3 regions of the Pseudomonas sp. NBRC 111131 genome follow, and region 1 is predicted to be linked to each of the others. Evidence: riboswitches for the same ligand, from Rfam matches in the RefSeq annotation. Region 1 holds a riboswitch; each other region holds the start of a gene.
The links. A riboswitch is a leader RNA that binds a small molecule or an ion and turns the genes downstream of it on or off. The one in region 1 is predicted to bind cobalamin.

Region 1 (3,242 bases):
GGGCGGTGCGTGGCAGCGGCTGGGGCTCGTCCCACGGGTAGTCGCGGCCCAGCCATTGGTTGGCCAGGCAGTGGAACAGGTTCACGGCATTGGCCTTGCCGCCTTGGCGCAGGTAGTGCCAGAGGCGTTCGGCTGGCGCACCGGTGACGCTGCCCAACCCGGTCAGCTCCGGGTCTGGGCGGTCGTCACCGGGCACCAGAATCAGTTGCACACCCCGCGATGCCAGCGCCACCAGTTGTTCGACACCGTAACGCCAGTAGCCGACGCCGCCGTGCAACGACACCAGGATGACCTTGGCATGGCGCAGCACCTGGTCGACATACAGGTCGACCGAGGCATGGTTCTGCACCTGCATCGGGTTGGCCAGGCGCAGGCTGGGGAAATCACCCGGCAACTGCTCGGCGGTTTCGGCAAGCAACGCCAGGTGTGAGTCGCCGCTGCAGAGAATCACCAGCTCGGCGGGTGTCTGGCCGAGGTCGGCGATGCTGTCGTCCGGCACGAAGCCGCCGGGCTGGGTCCGCAGCAGGTGCATGGGTCAGGCGCCCAGCGCGTGGCGCAGGCGAGCTTCCAGTTGCACGGCGTCCAGGTCCTGACCAATGAGCACCAGGCGCGTGATGCGCGGCTCGTCGGCACGCCAGGCGCGGTCGAAGTGCTTGTCGAACCGAGTGCCTACTCCTTGGATCAGCAGACGCATCGGCTTGCCAGGGATCGCTGCAAACCCCTTGGCGCGCAGAATGCCGAACTCCACGACCAACTGAGTGAGGGCGTCGAGCAGCAGGGCCTCGTCGGCCTCGGGCAGGTCGATGGAAATGGAATCGAAGGCATCATGGTCATGGTCGTCATGATCGTCGCCGTCGTGGTGCGAATCATGGTGGGTACGGCGGCCGTCGATGTGTACCTCGGACTGCGCGCCGACCCCCAACAGCACATCCAGTGGCAGGCGGCCGCTGCTGGCCTCGATCACCTTCACCGCCGACGGCAGTTCTTCGGCAACCTCGGCGCGCACCTTGGCCAGGCCTTCGGCGTCGATCAGGTCGGCCTTGTTGAGCACCACCAGGTCGGCACTGGCCAACTGGTCGGCGAACAGTTCGTGCAGCGGTGATTCATGGTCCAGGTTGGGGTCAAGCTTGCGCTGCGCGTCGACCTGATCCGGGAAGGCGGCGAAGGTACCGGCGGCCACGGCCGGGCTGTCGACAACGGTGATCACGGCGTCGACGGTGCAGGCATTGCGAATTTCTGGCCATTGGAAAGCTTGCACCAGGGGCTTGGGCAGGGCCAGGCCGCTGGTTTCGATCAGGATGTGGTCAAGGTCGCCACGCCGGGCAACCAGTTCCCGCATGACCGGAAAGAACTCTTCCTGCACGGTGCAGCACAGGCAGCCGTTGGCCAACTCATACACTCGGCCAGTGGCCTCTTCTTCAGTACAGCCGATGCTGCACTGCTTGAGGATCTCACCGTCGATACCGAGCTCACCGAACTCGTTGACGATCACTGCAATACGGCGGCCCTGGGCATTATCGAGCATGTGCCGAAGCAAGGTGGTCTTGCCCGAGCCGAGGAAGCCGGTAACGATGGTGACGGGGAGCTTGGCCAGTGTTTTCATGTCGCGTTGCCCTTGGCAGGATGGCGCGGGCATGCGGGACGAAAGCCGCAGGCCAGGCTGGCCGGGCTCGTTCGCCACCGGATCACCCCGCCCGGTTGAGAGTCGAAATCGTCTCGAGGCAGGTCTCCTGGCTTGCACCGTCCCGGCCTGGTCGAACAAGGCCTGGTCGGATGACGCCTTCCCGCGCCAGGGCGCAGTGGCAGTGTCGATCCGTTGTCGGTGCTTACAGTTGCGGGGGCAGCCGCGGCTTGGACCGCGTTCCCGTCTTAGCTTCGGCGTGGCCGAAGAACCTCGAAGCGGCAAGGCTACGCGGGGGGTGGCGGGTGGTCAACTGTTGGCGCGCGCTGCGATTGACGCAACCCCTCCCCCGTGCTCTCCTTACACCTTGCGTTCAGGTGCCCCCACGGGGGTGAAACGGGAAACCGGTGCGTCGCAGGCCCTCGATCAGGGCCGGACAGAGCCGGTGCTGCCCCCGCAACGGTAAGCGAGCGAAGCGTCCAGACCACTGTGCCACGTCGTCCGGCATGGGAAGGGTGATGCTTTCCAAGAGCCCTGCTCTTCCTCGCAAGCCCGGAGACCGGCCTGGCGCTTATGAACACCCCGCGGTGGGCGGGCGCTGTCGCATTCCCCTGGGCCATCCGCATCCGGGGCTGCCGCGCTTGCCCGTTGCCCCTTAATAGAAGCAAGTAGAGGAACGCGACATGCCCGTCACCAGCGCCAAACACAGCATCGCCACCCCCGTCACCCTCAGCCAGCGCGTGGTTATTGCCTTCGGCGCCAGCCTGCTGGGCCTGTGCCTGATCTATTTCGCCGGCTTCTCGCACATCGAAGCGGTGCATAACGCCGCGCACGACACCCGTCACAGCGCCGCCTTCCCCTGCCACTGAGACCGCCCCATGATCAAGCGCATTGCCCGCACCGCCGGGTTCAGCGGCCTGCTTGCAGCCCTGTTGTTGACTCTGCTGCAAAGCTTCTGGGTCGCACCGTTGATCCTCCAGGCGGAAACCTATGAGTCGGCAGCCCCGGCCGCCGAGCATCACAGCCATGGCGAAGAGGCCGGTGGCCACGAGCACAACGACGAAGCCTGGTCGCCGGAAGACGGCTGGCAGCGCATCCTTTCGACCACCGGCGGTAATCTGGTCGTCGCGGTCGGCTTTGCCCTGATCCTGGCAGCCTTGTACAGCCTGCGCGAACCCAACCGCGTCACCACCGGCGCTCTCTGGGGCCTGGCCGGTTTTGCCGTGTTTTGCCTCGCGCCCACCCTTGGCCTGCCGCCGGAGTTGCCAGGCACCGCCGCCGCTGACCTCGGCCAGCGACAGAGCTGGTGGATCGGTACCGCTGCCGCGACTGCGCTCGGCCTGGCACTGTTGGTGTTCGCCCGGCATTGGTTGTTCAAGGTACTCGGTGCGGTTCTGCTGGTCGTGCCCCATGTGATCGGCGCGCCACAGCCAGACGTTCACCAAAGCCTGGCTCCCGAGGCACTGGAAACCCAGTTCAAGATCGCTTCATGGGTCACCAACGCGGCTTTCTGGCTGGCCCTGGGCTTGCTCAGCGCCTGGCTGTATCGCCGCTCCAGCCAGGCCTGATGGCCAGCGAATGCACCCAGCCGGCGCTATACGCCGGCTTCGGATGCCGACGC
Region 2 (3,242 bases), on a different contig from region 1:
CACCGCTTCGTTGCCACGCCCACCATTGGGGCTCAGGCCGCGGGCGATGGGTTCGAGGGCGGTGCTGGTCAGCGAATGATGGTAGGTGTGCCCGCGCAGGGTGCCCTCCGGCAGCTCCACCGCTTGCAGTGCAAGGGCCGCCAGGCGCTTCTGCATAACGGCTTCGCCCGGCAGCAGGCCGAGCAGCTCGGCACGCTCACCGGCAACGTCGGTCAGGGCATCGAGCAGGTACAACATGCCGCCACATTCGGCCAGCAGAGGTTTGCCTGCGCCGTGGTGGGCGCGGATCGCCTGGCACATCGGCGTATTGGCCGCCAGTGCGTGGTGGTGCAGTTCAGGGTAACCGCCGGGCAGGTACAGGCTATCCACTGCTGGCAGCTCACGGTCGTGCAACGGTGAGAAGAATGCCAGTTGCGCGCCCAGGTTGCGCAGCAGGTCAAGGTTGGCGCCGTAGGTGAAGGCAAACGCCTCATCCTTCGCCACGCCAATGCGCACCCCGGCCAGCGGCGTGGCACACGGCTGCGGCTCGGCTTCGGCGAAGCCCACAGGGGGTGGCAAGGCTGCGTCGCAACTGTCCCCCAGCGCCTGCGCGGCGGCATCCAGGCGTGCATCCAGGTCGTTCAACTCACTGGCCTGTACCAGCCCCAGGTGGCGGCTGGGCAGCTCGATCCCACGCTCGCGCGACAGCCCGCCATACCAGCGCAAGCCTTCGGTCAGGCTACCCTCAAGCAGTTGAGCATGGCGCAGGCTACCCACCCGGTTGGCCAGTACACCGGCGAACGGCAGGTCAGGCTGGTAGCGCGCCAGCCCCAGGGCCAGCGCGCCGAACGTCTGGGCCATGGCGGTGCCATCAATCACCGCCAGCACCGGCACGCCGAAGTGGCGGGCCAGGTCGGCGCTCGAGGGCGTGCCGTCGAACAAACCCATCACCCCCTCGATGAGGATCAGATCGGCCTCGCCCGCCGCTTCCCACAACAGGCGACGGCTTTCCTGCGCGCCAATCATCCACAGGTCGAGTTGATAAACCGGCGCCCCACTCGCCCGCTCCAGGATCATTGGGTCGAGAAAGTCCGGCCCGCACTTGAACACCCGTACCTTGCGCCCCAGGTTGCGGTGCAGACGTGCCAGGGCCGCGGTAACGGTGGTCTTGCCCTGGCCGGAAGCCGGCGCGGCAATCAGTACGGCCGGACAATGTCGCGCGTGGCTCACAGTTCGACGCCCTTCTGCGCGCGGATGCCCGCCTGAAAGGCATGCTTGAGCATGCCCATCTCGGTGACGGTATCCGCCAGTTCGATCATTTCGGCCTTGGCCGCACGCCCCGTGACGATGACATGCTGCATGGGCGGACGCGCCTGGATATCCGAAAGTACCTGATCGAGGTCGAGGTAGCCGTGCTTCAGCGCAATGTTCAACTCATCGAGCACCACGAACTGTACGCTTGGGTCTTGCAGCAACTGCCGCGAAACCACCCAGGCCGCTTCGGCGGCGGCGATGTCACGCTGGCGGTCCTGGGTTTCCCAGGTGAAGCCCTCGCCCATCACGTGGTAACGCACCTGTTCGGGGAAGCGGCGGAAGAACAGCTCTTCGCCGGTACTGTTGCGCCCCTTGATGAACTGCACCACGCCGCACTGCATGCCGTGGCCCAAGGCGCGGGCCAGCATGCCGAACGCCGAACTGCTTTTGCCTTTGCCGTTGCCGGTCAGGACCAGCAGCAGCCCGCATTCGTTAGGGGAATTGGCGATACGCTCGTCGATGATCGCCTTCTTGCGCTGCATGCGCGCCAGGTGGCGTTCGTCGCGTTCGGTGGGTTCGCTCATGAAGGTTCTCCGCAGGCTGACGCCACGCGAAGAAGCGGCGACAGGTCGATAGACAGGCAGACGGGGAACGCGCAGGGGCCGTGGCCGGGATGCCACGGTGCACCGCGCATCACCCTCCGTGATGCCGTTGGCAGTGACAGGCCGGTCTCCGGGCTCGTGAGCGGGCCTTTGGCCCAAGCCTGCGCGCCTTCCCGGGTGCGTGCACCCAGTGGCCCTGCGCGGCCTTCGACTCACCTACCGTTGCGGGGGCAGCGCCGGGATCGCACCTTGTGGCGCCCACCGGCTTCCCAGTTTCACCCTGCCCAGACGGGGCTGGCAGGGCACCTGAAACACGCCGCGAAGGTTAGAGGGTTGCACCGGGAGCGTCAATCGAACAGGGCCGAATTAGCCCGTATCAATGGCCGATCCGTCAGCTTGTGCCACACTGACAGCAAGTGATATCACATGGCTATCACCGTAGCGCTGAACGCGATCATAACGATAAAGGAGAGCGCAGCATGCAAGGCCAACTCATCAACAACCCGCGCCTGGAGTTCCTCAGACCGGTACTGGAGCGCTGGGTCGATTGCATCGACCGCTTCAACCAGTACGCCGGTGATGCCGACGCCGCTTACTGGCATGGCGCCGCCGCCAACGCTGGCGTGCTCGCAGCGGCAGCGTGGCAGGCCGAACTGGCGGCGCTGCAGCAGTTTCCAAGCAAGAAACAACGGGACGAGGGCGAGCGCGAAGGGCGTTGCGACCTGGCAATCGTCAGCGCCGACGAGGCACTTTACCTGAGCATCGGCCAGCGCTGGCCAAAGCTTGCCCGACTGGACGCGGCCACCGCCCTGCAAGAAACCGCCGCTCAGGCCCGCCAGGTGGCCTACTCCAGCCAGCTGAAAGCCGGCGCGCTGTTCGTCAGCCCATGGAAGGCTGGCCAGCATGCCAGCCCAGAAGAACTGCAGGACTGGGTCGATGATTTACAGAAGCACTCCGCCTGCGCCATTGCCTGGTACTTCCCCTACGCGTACCGCAAGCTGCACAACGAATTGGGACACTATTTCCCCGGGGTAGCACTGCTGCTCAAGCAGGCCTGAACCACCGCCGTCAAACCACGCTCTGATCATTAAAGCGTAACGTTTGAGGGCGGCGAACATGAAACGCATCGGCATCGTCTTACCGTGGCTGTTCGGCGCCTGTCTGACAGGGTGTGGCGACACTGCCTTGCTGAGTGTGGATGACGGCAGCGGCACCTCGCCACAACTGCCCGCCCCCCACAAGACCTTGCTCCCAACGGTCAATATCGCCCCCGCCGTCGGCTGGCCGGGCGGTGCCAAGCCGAAAGCCGCCACCGGCCTGCAGGTGGTGGCCTTTGCCGACAAGCTCGACCATCCGCGCTGGCTCTACGTGCTGCCGAACGGTGACGTTCTGGTGGCTGAAACCAAC
Region 3 (3,242 bases), on a different contig from region 1:
ACCAGCAGTTTTTTCTTGACGATGTGGTAGGCCGCCAGCGTCCATTCACCGCGCCCTTCCCAGAAACGCTGCTTGAGCCCCAGCTCGGTCTGCTTCGACTCGGTCAGGTCGTAGTTCATCTGCGTCGGGTTTAGGCTGATGAGGTTGTTCACCCCGTCCTCACTGGTGGAGTACTGGCCATACAGCGACACGTCATCGTTGACCGCGAACACCAGCCCGGCGCGCCAGTTGCCGCCTTGCAGGCTGCGGTCGCTACGGGTGTCGTTGGTGAGGTTGTCACGGTCGATGTGGTTCTGGTCGCGGCGTACACCGGTCACCAGCGACAGGCGCTCAGTCAGTTGCAGGCGGTTCTCGGCGAACAGGGCGAAGGTATGGGTGGTGGAGAGCGTCTGTGGGCGCAGTGGCGAATCACTGTGGAACCAACCTGGCGTTGGGTTCCATGGGTCGACATAGTCACCAGGCTCAGCATCGATGTACGGCGAGTTGCTGTCGACGTTGAAGCGAATCTTGTTGTACTCGGCACCGACCATCGTCCTGCTCGCCAGGCCGAACAGCGAATGGTCGAAGGTGAAGGTCTGGCGGTCGCCGATCTGTTCCTGGTTGTGCTTGATCTCCAGGTAACTGCCGCGCTGGAGTTGGCCCAGGTCGGCGTCCCAGCTGTAGTCCTCGGCATTGCGCCAGTGGCGGCGGCTCTTGATGTAGTAGAGCTGGTTGCTGGCGCTGAGCTGGTCGTTGAGGGTCCAGTCGGTGGTGAAGCGGGTCCATTCATCGTGGTAGCGCTGCACGTCGTTGTGGATGTTGAAGTTCTTCTTGCGCAGGCTGCTGCGGTAGTGGCCGTCGATCAGCGGCGTGCCGTAGTAGTTGGCCGGCTCGGCATCGCCGCGCTCATGGGCCAGGGTGAAGCTCAGGTCGTCGGTGGCGTCGAAACGCAGCGCGGCACTCAGGGCCAGGCTGCGTGAGTCGGTGCGGTCCACCCAGCCGTTGCCAGCCTGCTGGTTCAGGGTAACCCGGTAGCTCAGGCGCTCGCTGAGGCTGCCGCCGCTGTCCAGGCCCAGTTGCTGGCGGTCCCAGGAGCCGTAGCCCAGGCGCAGGTGGTTGTGAATGTCGCCGGTGAACGGTTTTTTCGGGATGACGTTGACCACCGCACCGGTGGCACCCTCGCCATACAGCACCGAGGCCGGGCCACGGATCACGTCGATGCGCTCGACCATCCAGGGGTCTACCGGGAAGGTCTGGGTACCGGCACCGGTGTACAGGCGTGCGCCATCGAACAGTGTCATCACCGAGCCATGTCCGTCAAAACCGCGAGCCGACAGGCCCGTGCCACCGTCACCCGGGGTGCCGGTGAAGGTGATGCCCGGCGAGCGGGTCACGGCATCCTGAACGGTGACGTTGTTGCGCTGCTGGATTTGTTCGGCCGTGATGCTGCTGGTGCTGGCCGGGGTTTCCAGGGCGCTGAGGTTCAGCCGTGAGCCAGCCTGGGTGGGCGTCGCAAGGTCGACTACCTGAGCATCGCGGGTGTCCGTAATGGCCGTGGAGGGGAGTGCCAGGACCGCCTTGTCGTGGTCGTCGGCCAAGGCCGGGAGGGTGACTGCCAGGCAGGCCGCCAGAGGGTGAAGCTTGAAGAAACGGGACATGTCTTTCCACTGTTGCAGGAATGAATGGATCCCGGTGGAGAACACGCAAAGGCACAACCACGCACGCAGGCGCGCACGCAGATACCGGCCTGCGCCCGCCCACCGCGGGTTGCCAAGTAACGCTTCAGGCCGGTCTCCGGGCTTGCGAGGGTCATGAGGCCTTCACCTTCCCATGCAGGTGCACAGTGGTGTATCGAAGGCATCGCTCGCTTACCGTTGCGGGGGCAGCGCCGGACTTGTCGTGAACCACGACGCACCGGCTTCCCGTTTCACCCTGCGCTCGGCGGCGCAGGACACCTGAAACTGGCGCGCATATGACCATTGGTCAGCGCGCACGTCAATGGGGTACGTAACAACACACAGGGTGCCGTATGTATGCCTGTCAGTGCGCACCCGCCCCCTTGCTCAGGTCACTCTGCGCCCATTGCGTGTAGATGCAGGCATCAGCCACTGCCCAGCGTACCTTCACGCTGGCCCCCGGCTGCATCGCCATGCCTGCCGCAGATAGCGCCTTGACGGTAAGCTCAGTACCGCCGGCGGTGAGCACATGGCAGGTCTGGCTTTCGCCCAGGAACAGCACTTCAGTGACCTTGGCACTGACTTCATTCCAGCCCGCTGGCAGCGGTTGGCGTGCGGCTTGCTCTGTGGTCAGGGCCAGGGCCTTTTCCGGGCGCACCATGATCAGTGCCTCCTGCCCGGTGGCCAGGCCCGCGGTCAGGCGGATCGCTACAGGCTGGCCTTCGAAGCTGGCCGCGCCATGGCTGCTGGCCTTGACCTGAAGGAAATTTGAGTTGCCCAGGAACGACGCAACGAAGGCATTGGGCGGATTCTGGTAGAGGTCGTAGCCGGTGCCGAGGCCGACGACCTTGCCGTGGCTGAAGATGGCGATGCGCTGGGACAGACGCATGGCCTCTTCCTGGTCGTGGGTCACATAGACGATGGTAATGCCCAGCCGACGGTGCAGTTGGCGCAGTTCGTCCTGCAGGTCCTCGCGCAGTTTCTTGTCCAGCGCGCCAAGCGGTTCGTCCATCAACAGGATACGTGGCTCATAGACCAATGCCCGGGCAATGGCCACGCGCTGTTGCTGGCCGCCAGACAGCTGCGCCGGCTTGCGATGGGCGAACGCCTCCAGTTGCACCAGCTTGAGCATGGCCTCGACCCGTTTGTGGGTTTCGCTGGCGCCCAACTTGCGGATGGCGAGCGGGAAGGCGATGTTGTCGCGCACATTCAGGTGCGGAAACAGCGAATAGCGTTGGAACACCATGCCAATGTCACGCTTGTGCGGTGGCACGTTTACCAGCGACTGGCCATCGACCAGGATTTCGCCGCTGCTTGGCGTCTCGAACCCGGCGAGCATCGACAGGGTGGTGGACTTGCCCGAGCCGCTGGAGCCGAGAAAGGTCAGGAACTCACCGTCCTGGATCTCTAGGTTGAGGTTGTCCACGGCGGTGAAGTCGCCGTAGTGCTTGTTCAACCCGCGAAGGCTGACCAGGGGTTTGTGGTGCGCGTTGTCTTTGATGACTGCACTCATTGTTGTTCTCTCCGGGTACTCAAGCGTTGGCGTCGGTACGCCGGCGCAAAGCGGCGGCCACGACCATGACAAGC

Region 2: another riboswitch for cobalamin. It lies ahead of cobO (cob(I)yrinic acid a,c-diamide adenosyltransferase); the one in region 1 lies ahead of cobW (cobalamin biosynthesis protein CobW).
Region 3: another riboswitch for cobalamin. It lies ahead of APH34_RS13500 (TonB-dependent siderophore receptor); the one in region 1 lies ahead of cobW (cobalamin biosynthesis protein CobW).

The regions. Positions count from the first base shown of each region.
Region 1 covers NZ_BCBH01000002.1:57,715-60,956, forward strand. Annotated here, with positions in the region: gene cobN (cobaltochelatase subunit CobN) at 1-532, opposite strand, end outside; gene cobW (cobalamin biosynthesis protein CobW) at 536-1,603, opposite strand; cobalamin riboswitch at 1,703-1,912, opposite strand; cobalamin riboswitch at 1,980-2,204, shown strand; gene APH34_RS02385 (CbtB-domain containing protein) at 2,305-2,490, shown strand; gene APH34_RS02390 (CbtA family protein) at 2,500-3,189, shown strand; gene APH34_RS02395 (cobalamin biosynthesis protein) at 3,189-3,242, shown strand, end outside.
Region 2 covers NZ_BCBH01000005.1:197,748-200,989, forward strand. Annotated here, with positions in the region: gene APH34_RS07510 (cobyrinate a,c-diamide synthase) at 1-1,209, opposite strand, end outside; gene cobO (cob(I)yrinic acid a,c-diamide adenosyltransferase) at 1,206-1,817, opposite strand; cobalamin riboswitch at 1,939-2,160, opposite strand; gene APH34_RS07520 (hypothetical protein) at 2,315-2,893, shown strand; gene APH34_RS07525 (sorbosone dehydrogenase family protein) at 2,952-3,242, shown strand, end outside.
Region 3 covers NZ_BCBH01000012.1:70,156-73,397, forward strand. Annotated here, with positions in the region: gene APH34_RS13500 (TonB-dependent siderophore receptor) at 1-1,637, opposite strand, end outside; cobalamin riboswitch at 1,747-1,953, opposite strand; gene APH34_RS13505 (ABC transporter ATP-binding protein) at 2,020-3,168, opposite strand; gene APH34_RS13510 (ABC transporter permease) at 3,188-3,242, opposite strand, start outside.